3 regions of the Bradyrhizobium sp. USDA 3262 genome follow, and region 2 is predicted to be linked to each of the others. Evidence: predicted binding sites of a transcription regulator. Region 2 holds the regulator's gene; each other region holds the start of a gene.

Region 1 (3,986 bases), 4.2 Mb from region 2:
TGGGTCCCGGCTTTCGCCGGGACGACAGTGGAGGGAGTGCCCCTTACTTCGACGCCAGCGGCACGTAGTCGTATTCGCCGACGCCTTGCAGGATCAAAAAGGTCAGCGACGTCGTGCCGGCATTGGTGACGAGGTGAGGGCGGGTCGGCTTCACGGCATAGACTTCGCCGACCTTCAGGTTCACTTCTTCCTTCGGCTCCTGCAGGAACAGCCGCATCTGGCCCTCCAGCACATAGAAGGTGTCGGAGATGTTGCTGTGGGTGTGCCACGGCACCTTCTGGGTCGGCGAGAGTTGCAGCTCCATGATGCGGAAGCCGGGGCGGGCGGCGTGCTGGGCGCGGCGCTCGACTTCGTAGAGATGGCTGGCGTCCTTGACCGGTTGTCCTGGCTTCATGGCGGCCTCCCTGTGGTGTTGTCCCGTCGGGCGGGAAGGCGATGATGCTAGTCCTGCTCTGCCGCGCGCGGAACGGCCGGAATGGTCATGGCGAGCGCGCACGGTGCGTAGGGCGGGGCAGCCGTAACGCGCCCGGCAAGACCTCACTTCATCCCCATGCAGTTCGCATAGAATGTGGTCGTCGCCGGCCAGTCGGAAAACATCGCGCGAACGCCGACCTGTTTTGCCAGCACGTCGAGCACGCTCAGCGTGTCGCCGTCGCGGTCGATCGCCGCCTTCACCGATTTGTGGTAGAACGCACCGCCCTTGTTCAGCGGGCCGTCGCGCTCCAGCGACCAGCCGATCAGATCGAGGCCGGCCGCTTTCGCCGCCCTGGCGTAAGCCGACGGGACGATCTCGCCCTTGTCGTTCAGCGCCAGCATCGCGAAGATCGGCGGCCCCAGGATCGCGACGCCGGAGGCCTTCAATTCCTGCATGGACGGCTTCCAGGTCTCCGGCCGGTTCGGATCGAGGCCTGCTTTCTCGTAGCGGTCTTCGAGATAGAGCGCCTGGCTCGCGAAATCGGGTTCGGTCTTCACCCAATAGAGGATGTCCTTGAGGCTGAAGCTCTGCGGGAACACGTCGCTCGGCGGAATGCCGGCGGCCTTGTAGGCGGCGAGCATCTGGGTCGCATATGTCTCCTGGGTGTAGTCGCCGTCGAACGGCATCGCCACTTCCGGCGCCTTCAGCTCGGGCGTGAATTTTGCGCCGAGACTCCTGATCAAGGCGATGCTCTCGTCGTGGCTCATCAGCGTGCCGGAATTGGCATAGAGGTCGGTGCGCCAGCGCGGCGTGCCCTTCTGGTACTCCTCGGGCGTCCTCGCATCCGGATTGAAGCCGTCCATTTTCGCGGTGAGCCGCTTGAATTCGGCGAGCGTGATGTCGCTGGTGCAGCATTTCGCCGATGCCTTCCTGCCGGTGGCGGGGTCGGCCGGGCTGAAGGGGTGCGTGCATTTTGCGGCGAGATCCGGCACCGTCAGGATGTTGGTCGTGGTGTGCAGGTCGCATTGCGAGTGCCGGCACACCAGCTGGCGGTCCCGCGTGAAGGTGACGTCGCATTCGATCACGCCGGCGCCCATCCGTGCGGCGGCGAGATAGGATTCGCGGCTATGCTCGGGAAATTGCAGCGCGGCGCCGCGATGGCCAATCGAAAAATCGGTCTTGTGGAACGGTCCGGTGCATTGGCCGAGCTGCTGCTTCAGGGGCCCGTCCTTCATCTTGTCGACCAGATAGAACGGGCGCGGCCCGAGCTGCGCCTCGCGCGGCAGCGCGATCTCCCCGGCGGCGACGGGCAGCGCGGCGCCGAGGGCGAGCAGGAACGAGAGCAGGGCGGTGCGGTGGCGGGCAAGCATGGGTGATCCCCCTGATCAGGCATTGTCAGCAGGCCGACATATCACGGAGCATATGCCGGCCGCCTGCGCGAAATGAAACCATGGAGGGAGCGCGCTGAACAGCGATCACATGAAGCGGCTGGTCGCCGACTTCAACCGTGACTGGCCGGAGGTGACGCGTACGCGCGATCTCCTGGTGCTGGCGGAGGAGGCAACGGCGGCATGATGGTTGCGTGACGTCACGACGTCGACGACCCTCGAGTTCCATCAAACGTGAACGCGCGGTTCAGCGAGTGTTCAGGTCGCGAGGCAAAAACTCGCTGCTGCAGTTGGTCCAGCTCAGCAACAGAGGGAAACGCTCATGGAACGCCGGGATTTTCTGAAGATGGCCTTCGGTGTCGCCGCCGGAGCCGTCACCTTCGCAGCGACGGCGCAGGCGGCGCCGCTCGCGCCGCTACCCCTCAACCAAGACGCACGCGCGCCGGCGGCGGGCGAAGCGCATCCGGCCGTCACCACGGGCGAGGAGGTCGGCCGCATGAAGCCCGAGCAAGTACGCTGGCATCATCGCCACTGGGGTTGGCGTCACCGGCACTGGCACCGCAGGCATTGGGGCTGGCGCCGCCACCATTGGCGCCGTCATCACTGGCGCCGCTGGTGATATCGACTCCATGACGAAAAGAAAAACCCCGCTACCGGCGGGGTTTTGTTAGTTCGAAATGTGCAGCGATCAGATCGGGCGGCAACGGCCGTAGCGCCAGGCAAAACCGTAGGGGCAGGCGCGGACGCGCGGCGCCACCACGACGGGGCGCTCGACCACGACCGGCGGACGCACGACGACGGCGCCCGGTGCGACGACGACGCCGCGATTCCTGACGCAGCCGCCATAGGGACCACGGTGCCAGCCGGGGCCGCAGCCACCGGCCGCATCAGCGGCGCTGATGCCGGCGAATGCGGTCGTCAGCAAAACTGCTGCAGCAAAAAGATACTTCATGTCTTCTCCTTTTTATTGGGCCGCGCTGCGGCACCGCAACAAACTTTCGTCTACCGATTCGCCCGGCGGGATCATTGCAGAAGCCGTGCCCGATGTCGCCGACCATAATGTTGCGGCCTGAATGCGACATGAATGTTGCAGCTCACAGCTGCGTCAGGGCGCCGCAAGTCGGCTCAGCATCACTTCGAAATATTTCGCAGACGTGACAGCCGCGCGGTAATGGCGAGCGTGCGAAAATGCATCGGAAGGCGAGGCAAGCGAGACCGCCGGTTCATCGATGCTTGCCGGAAGGCGCGCCGCTATTGGTCCGGGCCGAACAGCGCAGCGAATCGCTTCTCGCCGTTGCGCGAAAAATTGACCACGCGGCTGCCCGGCGCAGCATCGCGCGCGGCCCATTTCAGTTCAGTGAAGCGGTCCATCATGGCAGCACCGAGTGTGCCGGCGAGATGATGCCGCCGCTCGCTCCAGTCGAGGCAGGCCTTGCACACCGGACGGCGCGGATGCGTCAGCGCATCGGCGTCGATCTGCAACTCCTCGGCCATGAAGCGCTTGCCTTCGCCGGTGAGCTCGATCGCCTGCTTGCTCTGGCGGACCAGCTTCTGCCGCTTCATGCTGTCGAGCATCTGCACGCCGAGATCGCCGGCGAGATGGTCGTAGCAGATGCGGGCGCGGCGCAGCGCCGGATCCTTCGGCCCGGTGCGCACCCGCATATGGCCGGCGCGGGCGGCGATGCCCTGCAGGCCTTCCAGCACGTCGGCGACGTCGGGGTCAGAGAGGCGGTAGTAGCGGTGGCGGCCCTGCTTCTCGGGCTCGATCAGCCCGCCGGCCTCGAGCTTGGCAAGATGTGAGCTCGCCGTCTGCGGAGTGATGCCGGCCTCCTGCGCGAGCTCACTCGCGGTCAACGCCCTGCCGGTCATCAGCGCGGTCAGCATGTTGCAGCGTGCGGGATCGCCGACCAGTGCGGCGATCCGGGAGATGTCGGGTCCTGCTTTCATAGTTCGATGATAGCCGAAGCATCGAGGTCGGACAAGCCGCTATTGTCCACCGTGCCGTCATTGCGAGGAGTGCTTTGCTGACGCTCGCAATGGCGGAAACATTACCGGAGGCCATCAATGACCGTCACCGTCTTCATCCGCTACCAGCTCGATCCGTTCAAGCGCGCGATGTTCGAGGAGTATTCGCGGAACTGGCTCTCGATCATCCCGCGCTGCGGCGGCGATCTCATCGGCTA
Region 2 (3,986 bases):
GTCACGGCGTTCATCGGCCCGTCCGGCTGCGGCAAGTCGACCCTGCTGCGCATCTTCAACCGGATGTATGACCTCTATCCGGGCCAGCGCGCGGTCGGCCAGCTGATGCTGGACCAGACCAACATTCTCGACCCCAAGCTCGACCTCAACTTGCTGCGCGCGCGGGTCGGCATGGTGTTCCAGAAGCCGACGCCGTTCCCGATGACGATCTACGAGAACATCGCCTTCGGCATCCGCCTCTACGAGAAGATCTCGAAGTCCGAGATGGACGACCGGGTCGAGAAGGCGCTGCGCGGCGGCGCGCTGTGGAACGAGGTCAAGGACAAGCTGAACGCGTCCGGCCTGTCGCTCTCCGGCGGCCAGCAGCAGCGCCTGTGCATCGCGCGCACCGTGGCGGTGCGCCCCGAGGTGATCCTGTTCGACGAGCCGTGCTCGGCGCTCGACCCGATCTCGACCGCCAAGGTCGAGGAGCTGATCCAGGAGCTCTCCGAGGACTACACGATCGCGATCGTCACCCACAACATGCAGCAGGCGGCGCGCGTCTCCGACAAGACCGCCTTCATGTATCTCGGCGAGCTGATCGAGTTCGACGACACCAACAAGATCTTCACCTCACCGAGCGATCGGCGCACCCAGGACTACATCACCGGCCGGTTCGGTTGACCGGCGCATGATCCGGAAAAGTGGAAACCGGTTTTCCGATCAGGGCATGCTAAAATTCAGGACACGAAACCATGATCCCCGGGATCATGGTTTGAGGGAGACAAGCGATGGCTTCTGAACATACCGCCAAGGCATTCGACAGCGACCTGCAGGAGTTGACCCGCCTGGTCGCCGAGATGGGCGGCCTGGTCGAGCGGATGATTACCGAGTCGGTCGACGCGCTGATCCGTCGCGACGTCGCGCTCGGCAAGCGCGTGGTCGCCGCCGACATCGAGATCGACAATCTGCAGCGCAACATCGAAGAGCGCGCGGTGCTGACGATCGCGCGCCGCCAGCCGATGGCGATCGACCTGCGCGAGATCGTCAGCGCGATGCGCGTCGCCACCGACCTCGAGCGGATCGGCGACCTCGCCAAGAACATGGGCAAGCGTGTCGCGGCGCTGGAGAGCGATTTCCAGCCGCTGAAGCTGATCCGCGGCCTCGAGCACATGACCGACCTCGTGCTGTCGCAGGTCAAGTCGGTGCTCGACGCCTACGCCGCGCACGACCTGCCGGCGGCGATGAACGTCTGGAAGGGCGACGAGGAGGTCGATGCGATCTGCACCTCGCTGTTCCGCGAACTGCTCACCTACATGATGGAAGATCCGCGCAACATCTCGTTCTGCATCCATCTGATGTTCTGCGCCAAGAACATCGAGCGGATCGGCGATCACGCTACCAATATCGCAGAGACCGTGTTCTACATGATCGAGGGCCAGCAGATCACCGACAAGCGCCCGAAGGGGGACATGACCACTTTTGCCACCACGGTGCCGGGCAACTGAAGGCATCATCGGCAAGCGCGAAACCGGCAAGAGTGAAACTGGACGATCCTCGCGACAATTCGTTTCCGCGGGGACTATGCTCAAGGAAGTAAGCGTTTCGGTTTGCGTCTGGGCAACGGATCACCACAGAGAAAGAACTTAAACCGATGAGCGCACGCATTCTGGTAGTCGAAGACGAGGAAGCGCTGACGACGCTGTTGCGCTACAACCTCGATGCGGAAGGCTACGATGTCGAGACGGTGGGGCGCGGCGACGATGCCGACACGAGGCTGAAGGAGCGCGTTCCCGACCTCGTGGTCCTCGACTGGATGCTGCCGGGCCTGTCCGGCATCGAGCTGTGCCGCCGCCTGCGGGCGCGGCCCGAGACCAAGCAGCTTCCGATCATCATGCTGACCGCGCGCGGCGAGGAAAGCGAGCGCGTGCGCGGGCTTGCCACCGGCGCCGACGATTACATCGTCAAGCCGTTCTCGGTGCCGGAGCTGCTGGCGCGGGTGAAGGGCCTCTTGCGCCGCGCGAGCCCGGAGCGGCTTGCAACCGTGCTGACCTATGGCGACATCGAGCTCGACCGCGAGAAGCGCCGCGTGGCGCGCTCGGGCCGCCCGATCGATCTCGGGCCGACCGAGTATCGCCTGCTCGAATTCTTCCTCGAGCATCCCGGCCGCGTGTTCAGCCGCGAGCAACTGCTCGACAGCGTCTGGGGCCGCGACATCTACATCGATGAACGCACCGTCGACGTGCATATCGGCCGCCTGCGCAAGCTGCTCAATCCGGGCCGCGAGCAGGATCCGATCCGCACCGTGCGCGGCGCCGGCTACGCGCTCGACGACCGCTTTGCCAAGGCCGAGCCGCAGCCGTAATGGCCGTTGCGGGATTCATATCCCGTAGCACGGTGTCGTCCCGGCCTAGTGCGCAATTGCGCACGGGAGCCGGCAACTGTTATGTTGGTTTGGTCTGCAGGTACGGCTTTCGGTCTCGCATCATGGCATTGAGGACCGTGAGCAGCTTCCTGGCGACGGCGATGAGGGCGAGTTTGGCTGGTTTTCCCGCCTGTCGCAGTCGTGCATAGAAGGCCTTGAACGGATCTGCTCTGCGAACTGCGTTGAGGGCCGCCATATAGAGGGCGTCACGAACGCGCTTTCGGCCGCCCGCAATCTTGCGCTTGCCGCGGAAGGCGCCGCTGTCGACGTTGAAGGGAGCAAGGCCAGCGAGCGCTGCGAGTTGTTTCGGTCCGACCCGCCCGAGTTCCGGCATCTGCGCGATGAGCTGCATGCAGGCCACGGGACCCACGCCGGGCAGCGAACGCATTAACTTCGCATCGTCCGCGATCTCCGCTTCGGCTTTAATCAATGCGCTGATGTCGGCCTCGATCTCGGCGATCTCGCTGTCGAGGACCTCGATGAGGCGGCCGATGCGTTCGGCCATGGCGCGATCGTCGGCCTCGCTGCGCCGGTTCTTCTCCTGGGCGCGCATGAGGACCAGCTGATCCCGCCGTTTTGCAAGCCTCGCCAAGGCGCCCCGTGCAGGATCGGCGACCTGCTCGGGGGCGGGTTGCATGGCCCGCGCAAAGGCCGCCAGCATCCGCGCATCGATCGGATCGGTCTTGGCGAGTAGGCCGCTGGCCCGTGCAAAGTCGCGGGCACGGGCCGGGTTGATCCGTGCGAACTGGATCCCGGCCTGACGCAGCGCCTCGCGAAGCGCGAGGTCATAGATACCCGTCGCCTCGAAGACCACCAGCGCATCGCATTGCCAACGCGCCACCTGCTGTGTGATGGCCTGTGGCGCGTTGGCAATGCGCCTCGGCACGCCGTCAGCCTCATCAAAGATGTCGAGGTGGTCTTTGGAGATGTCGATTCCGACGTAACGAAGAGCTATGATCACGGTGCCTGTCCCTGTGATGCGAGGTCTGTTGGCGCAGCCTCGTGCAACTGTTCAGGTTGATAGATGGAACGGGCGGGAGACCGAGCCGGCTCACGGCGTCAAGCGCCAAGGACCCAACGGCTTCCCGCCCACCCTCATCCTGACAGACTTCCAAGACACAGGGACCCATACGCCGCGGCCGGCGTAATCGGCACGGGGCCAGACGGCTTTCTAACAACACGCATTAGTGGTTATGGGTCCCGGCTTTCGCCGGGACGACGCCGATGATGTAACGGGCCACGCGCCATAAAAAAATCCCCGCTTTCGCGGGGATTTGTTTTTCAGGTCTTCCGTAGTTTCCCGAGTGCTCACTTGATCTGCGGTTTCGCCGACGGCCGGCGGCGATCGGCGGCGGGCTGGTAGGCGACGCGCGAGTGATGCGCGCAATAGGGCAGGCCGCCGAGCGCCTTGCCGCCGCAGAAGAAGAATTCCGGGCTTGAGGGATCGCCGACCGGCCAGTGACAGGTGGCCTCGTTGAGTTCGAGCAGCGACAGCCGCTGGCTCATCGGCACCACATTGTCGTAGGAGATCGGATCGGGCTCCATCTCGACCTCGAAGGCGTGCGCCAGCGCGGTGTTGCCG
Region 3 (3,986 bases), 1.8 Mb from region 2:
GGTTCTTGGCGATCGCGGTCAGCCCGAGCACCAGCGCGTTGACCACGCAATCGACGCGGCCCGACGACATTTCCAGCATCACCTCGTCGCGCGACTTCAGCGACTTGATGGTGGCGTTCGGCGCAAAGCGGCGCGCCACCGCCTCGTTGGCCGAGCCGACGTCGACCGCGATCTTCACCTCGGGCTTGTTGATGTCGGCCCAGGTCTTGGCTTCCAGCCCCTTCTTCAGCATCGCGCCGAACGGATGCGGGAACACCAGATTGGTGAAATCGACCACCAGCGCGCGCTGCGGGGTCGGGTTGAGCGCGAAGCCGAGGTCGATCTTGTTGGCCTGCAGATCAAGAATTGAATTGCCGTAGGTCGACTCGACATATTCCAGCTTGACGTCGAGCAGTTTGGCCAGATCGTTGGCCATCTCGATCGAGAAGCCGGACCAGGTGCCCGAGGCGAGGTCCTTGTTGAAATAGGGCAGCTCGCCCGGCAGCACCGCGATCCGCAGCACCTTGCTGGCCCGGATGCGATCCAGCGTGTTGTCGGCTGGCGCCTGCGCCGCGGCCGGGGTTGCCATCGCGGCCGCGAGCGCCGCGCCGCTGCCGATCCCGAGCGCATAGCGCAGCGCGTCGCGGCGATTTTCGGAGATTTTGATGTCGTCGGATTGAGTCAAGCGGGCCTCCCTGCACCAGATCGGGGGAAGCCTAGCGTCGGTACCCGGTGCCAGCAAGTGCGTGCGCCTGCACCATTGGTAGGCGATCGCGGTGCTCATTTCTTCACCTCGCCCCGCTCGCGGGGAGAGGTCGGATTGCATCGCAGATGCAATCCGGGCGAGGGGAGTCTCCGCGAGTGCAACGCTCACCGCGTATGCGGAAGCGGCCCCTCACCCCGACCCTCTCCCCGTAAGAACGGGGAGAGGGGGTGAGAGCGTGCTCCGATCAATACCGTCCCGGCACGTACATCTCCGGCGGGATCGGGCCGCGGTGGTAGTCGGGGTTGCGCACCCGCGGCGGCAGCATCACCGGCTGGTGGGTGACCGCCTGATAGGGGATCTGGCTCAAGAGATGCGAGATGCAGTTGAGCCGGGCGCGCTTCTTGTCGACGGCATCGACGATCCACCACGGCGAGTCCTGCAGATGCGTGCGTTCCAGCATCGTCTCCTTGGCCTTGGTGTAGAGCTCCCAGCGGGTCCGCGCCTCGACGTCCATCGGGCTCAGCTTCCACTGCTTCAGCGGATCCTGGATCCGCATCGAGAAGCGGAACGCCTGTTCCTCGTCGGTGATCGAGAACCAGTATTTCAGGAGGACGGTGCCGGAACGGATCAGCATGCGCTCGAAATCCGGCACCGAGTTGAAGAATTCCTCATACTGCTCGTCGCTGCAGAACCCCATCACCTTCTCGACGCCGGCGCGGTTGTACCAGCTGCGGTCGAACAGCACGATCTCGCCGCCGGCCGGCAGATGCGAAACATAGCGCTGGAAGTACCATTGCGTGCGCTCGCGCTCGTTCGGCGCCGGCAGCGCCGCGATCCGGCAGACCCGCGGATTGAGCCGCTGGGTGATGCGCTTGATCACGCCGCCCTTGCCGGCGGAATCGCGGCCCTCGAACAGCACCACGACCTTCTTCTTCTCGTGCTGCACCCAGTCCTGCAGCTTGACCAGCTCGCCCTGCAGCCGCAGCAATTCGCGGAAGTAGAACTTGCGGTCGATCGACGGCCTGCCGGCGGCGCCGTCATGGTCGAGCTCGTCGAGCCTCATGTCGTCCAGCTCGAGCTCGAGTTCCTCGTCGAGGCTGTCGGCCATCTCCTGATGGATGCGGGCGCGCAAGGCTTCGTCGCGCAAGGCTTCATCCCGCAAGACTTCATCCCGGGAGGCTTCGTCGGTGAGGGCGGAGGTCGTCATGAAGGTCCGTCTTTCAGTGTGTTAGATGGATCGGACGGCAGCATTGACGGGCGATGTTACCCCTCTATGACAATGCCATGACCGCTGTTTCACGCCGCCGGGCGGACTGTGCTAACAAGCCGACAAAACCAAAAAGGGAGATGTGCCGATGATTTCGCTCACGCCAAAAGACGTCCTGCCGGAGGACGGCACCGCCGGCACGCTGGTCGGACGAGTCTGGCTGCCGCAGGCCGGCGGGCCGGCTGTCGCCGCGGTTCGGGCAGATGGCGTGTTCGACGTCACGGCGCGGTTCCCGACGGTGAGCGCGCTCTGCGAGGAAAGCGATCCCGCGGCCGCGCTGCGCGCCACGCGCGGCGAGCGGATCGGCGATTTCGAGGCGATCCTCGCCAACACCCCGCCCGACGGCCGCGACAAGGCCAGGCCGCATCTGCTGGCGCCGGTCGATCTCCAGGTGCTGAAGGCCGCCGGCGTCACTTTCGCGATCTCGATGCTGGAGCGCGTGATCGAGGAGCGGGCGCGCGGCAATCCGTCCTCGGCGGAGGCGATCCGCAAGGAGGTGGTGCGCCTGGTCGGCGACGATCTCTCCAAGCTGAAGCCCGGTTCCGAGCAGGCGATGAAACTGAAGCAGGTGCTGATCGATCAGAATGCCTGGAGCCAGTATCTCGAGGTCGGCATCGGTCCCGACGCCGAAGTGTTCACCAAGGCGCCGACGCTGTCCTCGGTCGGGTCAGGCATGGACGCCGGGCTGCATCCGAAGTCGACCTGGAATAATCCGGAGCCGGAGGTCGTGCTTGTTGTCTCCGCCGCCGGCAAGATCGTCGGCGCCGCGCTCGGCAACGACGTCAATCTGCGCGACTTCGAGGGGCGCTCGGCGCTCTTACTGTCGAAGGCCAAGGACAACAACGCGTCCTGCGCAATCGGCCCGCTGCTCCGGCTGTTCGACCAGACCTTCTCGCTCGACGATGTCAGGAAGATGGATGTCGGCCTGACCGTGACGGGCGCAGACGGCTTCGTGCTCGAGGGCCATTCCTCGATCAGCAAGATCAGCCGCGATCCGACCGATTTGGTCGCCCAGACCATCGGCTCCGTGCATCAATATCCCGATGGATTTGCGCTGTTCCTCGGCACGATGTTCGCGCCGGTCAAGGACCGCGACGCCAAGGGCGAGGGTTTCACCCACAAGCGCGACGACATCGTCACCATCGCCGCGCCGCAGCTCGGCAAGCTGGTCAACCGGATGCGGGGCAGCGACGAGTGCGAGCCCTGGACCTTCGGTGTCGGCGCGCTGATGAAGAACCTCGCACAGCGCAAGGTGCTGTGAGGAGAAGATACTAATCCATCGTGAGGTTAGCACGCTCGTCGGGCTCCCTCCCCCCTTGCGGGGGAGGGTGGGGAGAGGGGGGGCCCCAGGGCGAGATGTTCGATCACACCGGGCTCCGTAGCGCACGTGCCCGCGCGGGTCGGTCGCTGTTTTTAAAGGTGCGCCCTTTATGATGTGCTACTGTTCGCTGAAGCGGTCGGCATTGTCGAACATGTTCAGAAACCTGCGCGGCAGATCGACCGTGTGACGCAACTTGAGCGCGCTAAAACACGTGGAATTTGCCGCTTTTTCCTGGCTTTATGTGAACCAGTTCATCCTCGTTCGCGCCGGTCCGCTCCAGCATATCGGCTCGACGCGAACAGAAGGAGTCGCGGACATGAGCGAGCAGCCATCAAACGGAATGCCCAATTGGCTCACCACCGATATGCTGGTCATTGCCGTCTCACTGGCCATCATCGTGATTGGAATATGGATCGCGCCGTAGCCTGGTCGTCGCGGCGAGGCCGTCCAGCCGGGCAGGGCGCCAGCGCCAATCACTGAGTTGCCCGACGGCGCAAACCCCTTTTGCAAAACGGAACGAGATGCAAAGCTCGGACGATCCATGTCGCGAGAATGCGAAGGTATGCCCACTGACAGCGCAACACACTCAGTGTCGTCCCTGCGAAAGCAGGGACCCATAACCACAAATGCTGATTGTTGAACGATGCTGGGACAACGAGTCCCGTTCTCAGCACCTGCTGCGGCGTATGGGTCCCGGCCTTCGCCGGGACGAC

Evidence for each region. The regulator PhoB, encoded in region 2, activates phosphate uptake and scavenging genes when phosphate is short. The targets are predictions, from matches to a motif close to TGTCATNNANCTGTCAT.
Region 1: a site for PhoB is predicted at 1,987-2,003, ahead of ACVWYP_RS29465 (glycerophosphodiester phosphodiesterase family protein). Genes of this name have one in related genera too.
Region 3: a site for PhoB is predicted at 1,959-1,975, ahead of ppk2 (polyphosphate kinase 2). Genes of this name have one in related genera too.

What each region holds. Positions count from the first base shown of each region.
Region 1 is NZ_JBSSCT010000001.1:6,252,157-6,256,142, reverse strand. Features, by position in the region: gene ACVWYP_RS29470 (cupin domain-containing protein) at 44-394, opposite strand; gene ACVWYP_RS29465 (glycerophosphodiester phosphodiesterase family protein) at 538-1,785, opposite strand; gene ACVWYP_RS29460 (twin-arginine translocation signal domain-containing protein) at 2,126-2,422, shown strand; gene ACVWYP_RS29455 (GCG_CRPN prefix-to-repeats domain-containing protein) at 2,492-2,755, opposite strand; gene ACVWYP_RS29450 (ArsR/SmtB family transcription factor) at 3,055-3,750, opposite strand; gene ACVWYP_RS29445 (NIPSNAP family protein) at 3,868-3,986, shown strand, end outside.
Region 2 is NZ_JBSSCT010000001.1:2,046,040-2,050,025, forward strand. Features, by position in the region: gene pstB (phosphate ABC transporter ATP-binding protein PstB) at 1-663, shown strand, start outside; gene phoU (phosphate signaling complex protein PhoU) at 771-1,487, shown strand; gene phoB (phosphate regulon transcriptional regulator PhoB) at 1,634-2,344, shown strand; gene ACVWYP_RS09440 (IS110 family RNA-guided transposase) at 2,424-3,365, opposite strand; gene ACVWYP_RS09445 (GcrA family cell cycle regulator) at 3,713-3,986, opposite strand, start outside.
Region 3 is NZ_JBSSCT010000001.1:3,888,312-3,892,297, forward strand. Features, by position in the region: gene ACVWYP_RS17830 (transporter substrate-binding domain-containing protein) at 1-664, opposite strand, end outside; gene ppk2 (polyphosphate kinase 2) at 930-1,793, opposite strand; gene ACVWYP_RS17840 (fumarylacetoacetate hydrolase family protein) at 2,041-3,213, shown strand; gene ACVWYP_RS17845 (hypothetical protein) at 3,467-3,697, shown strand.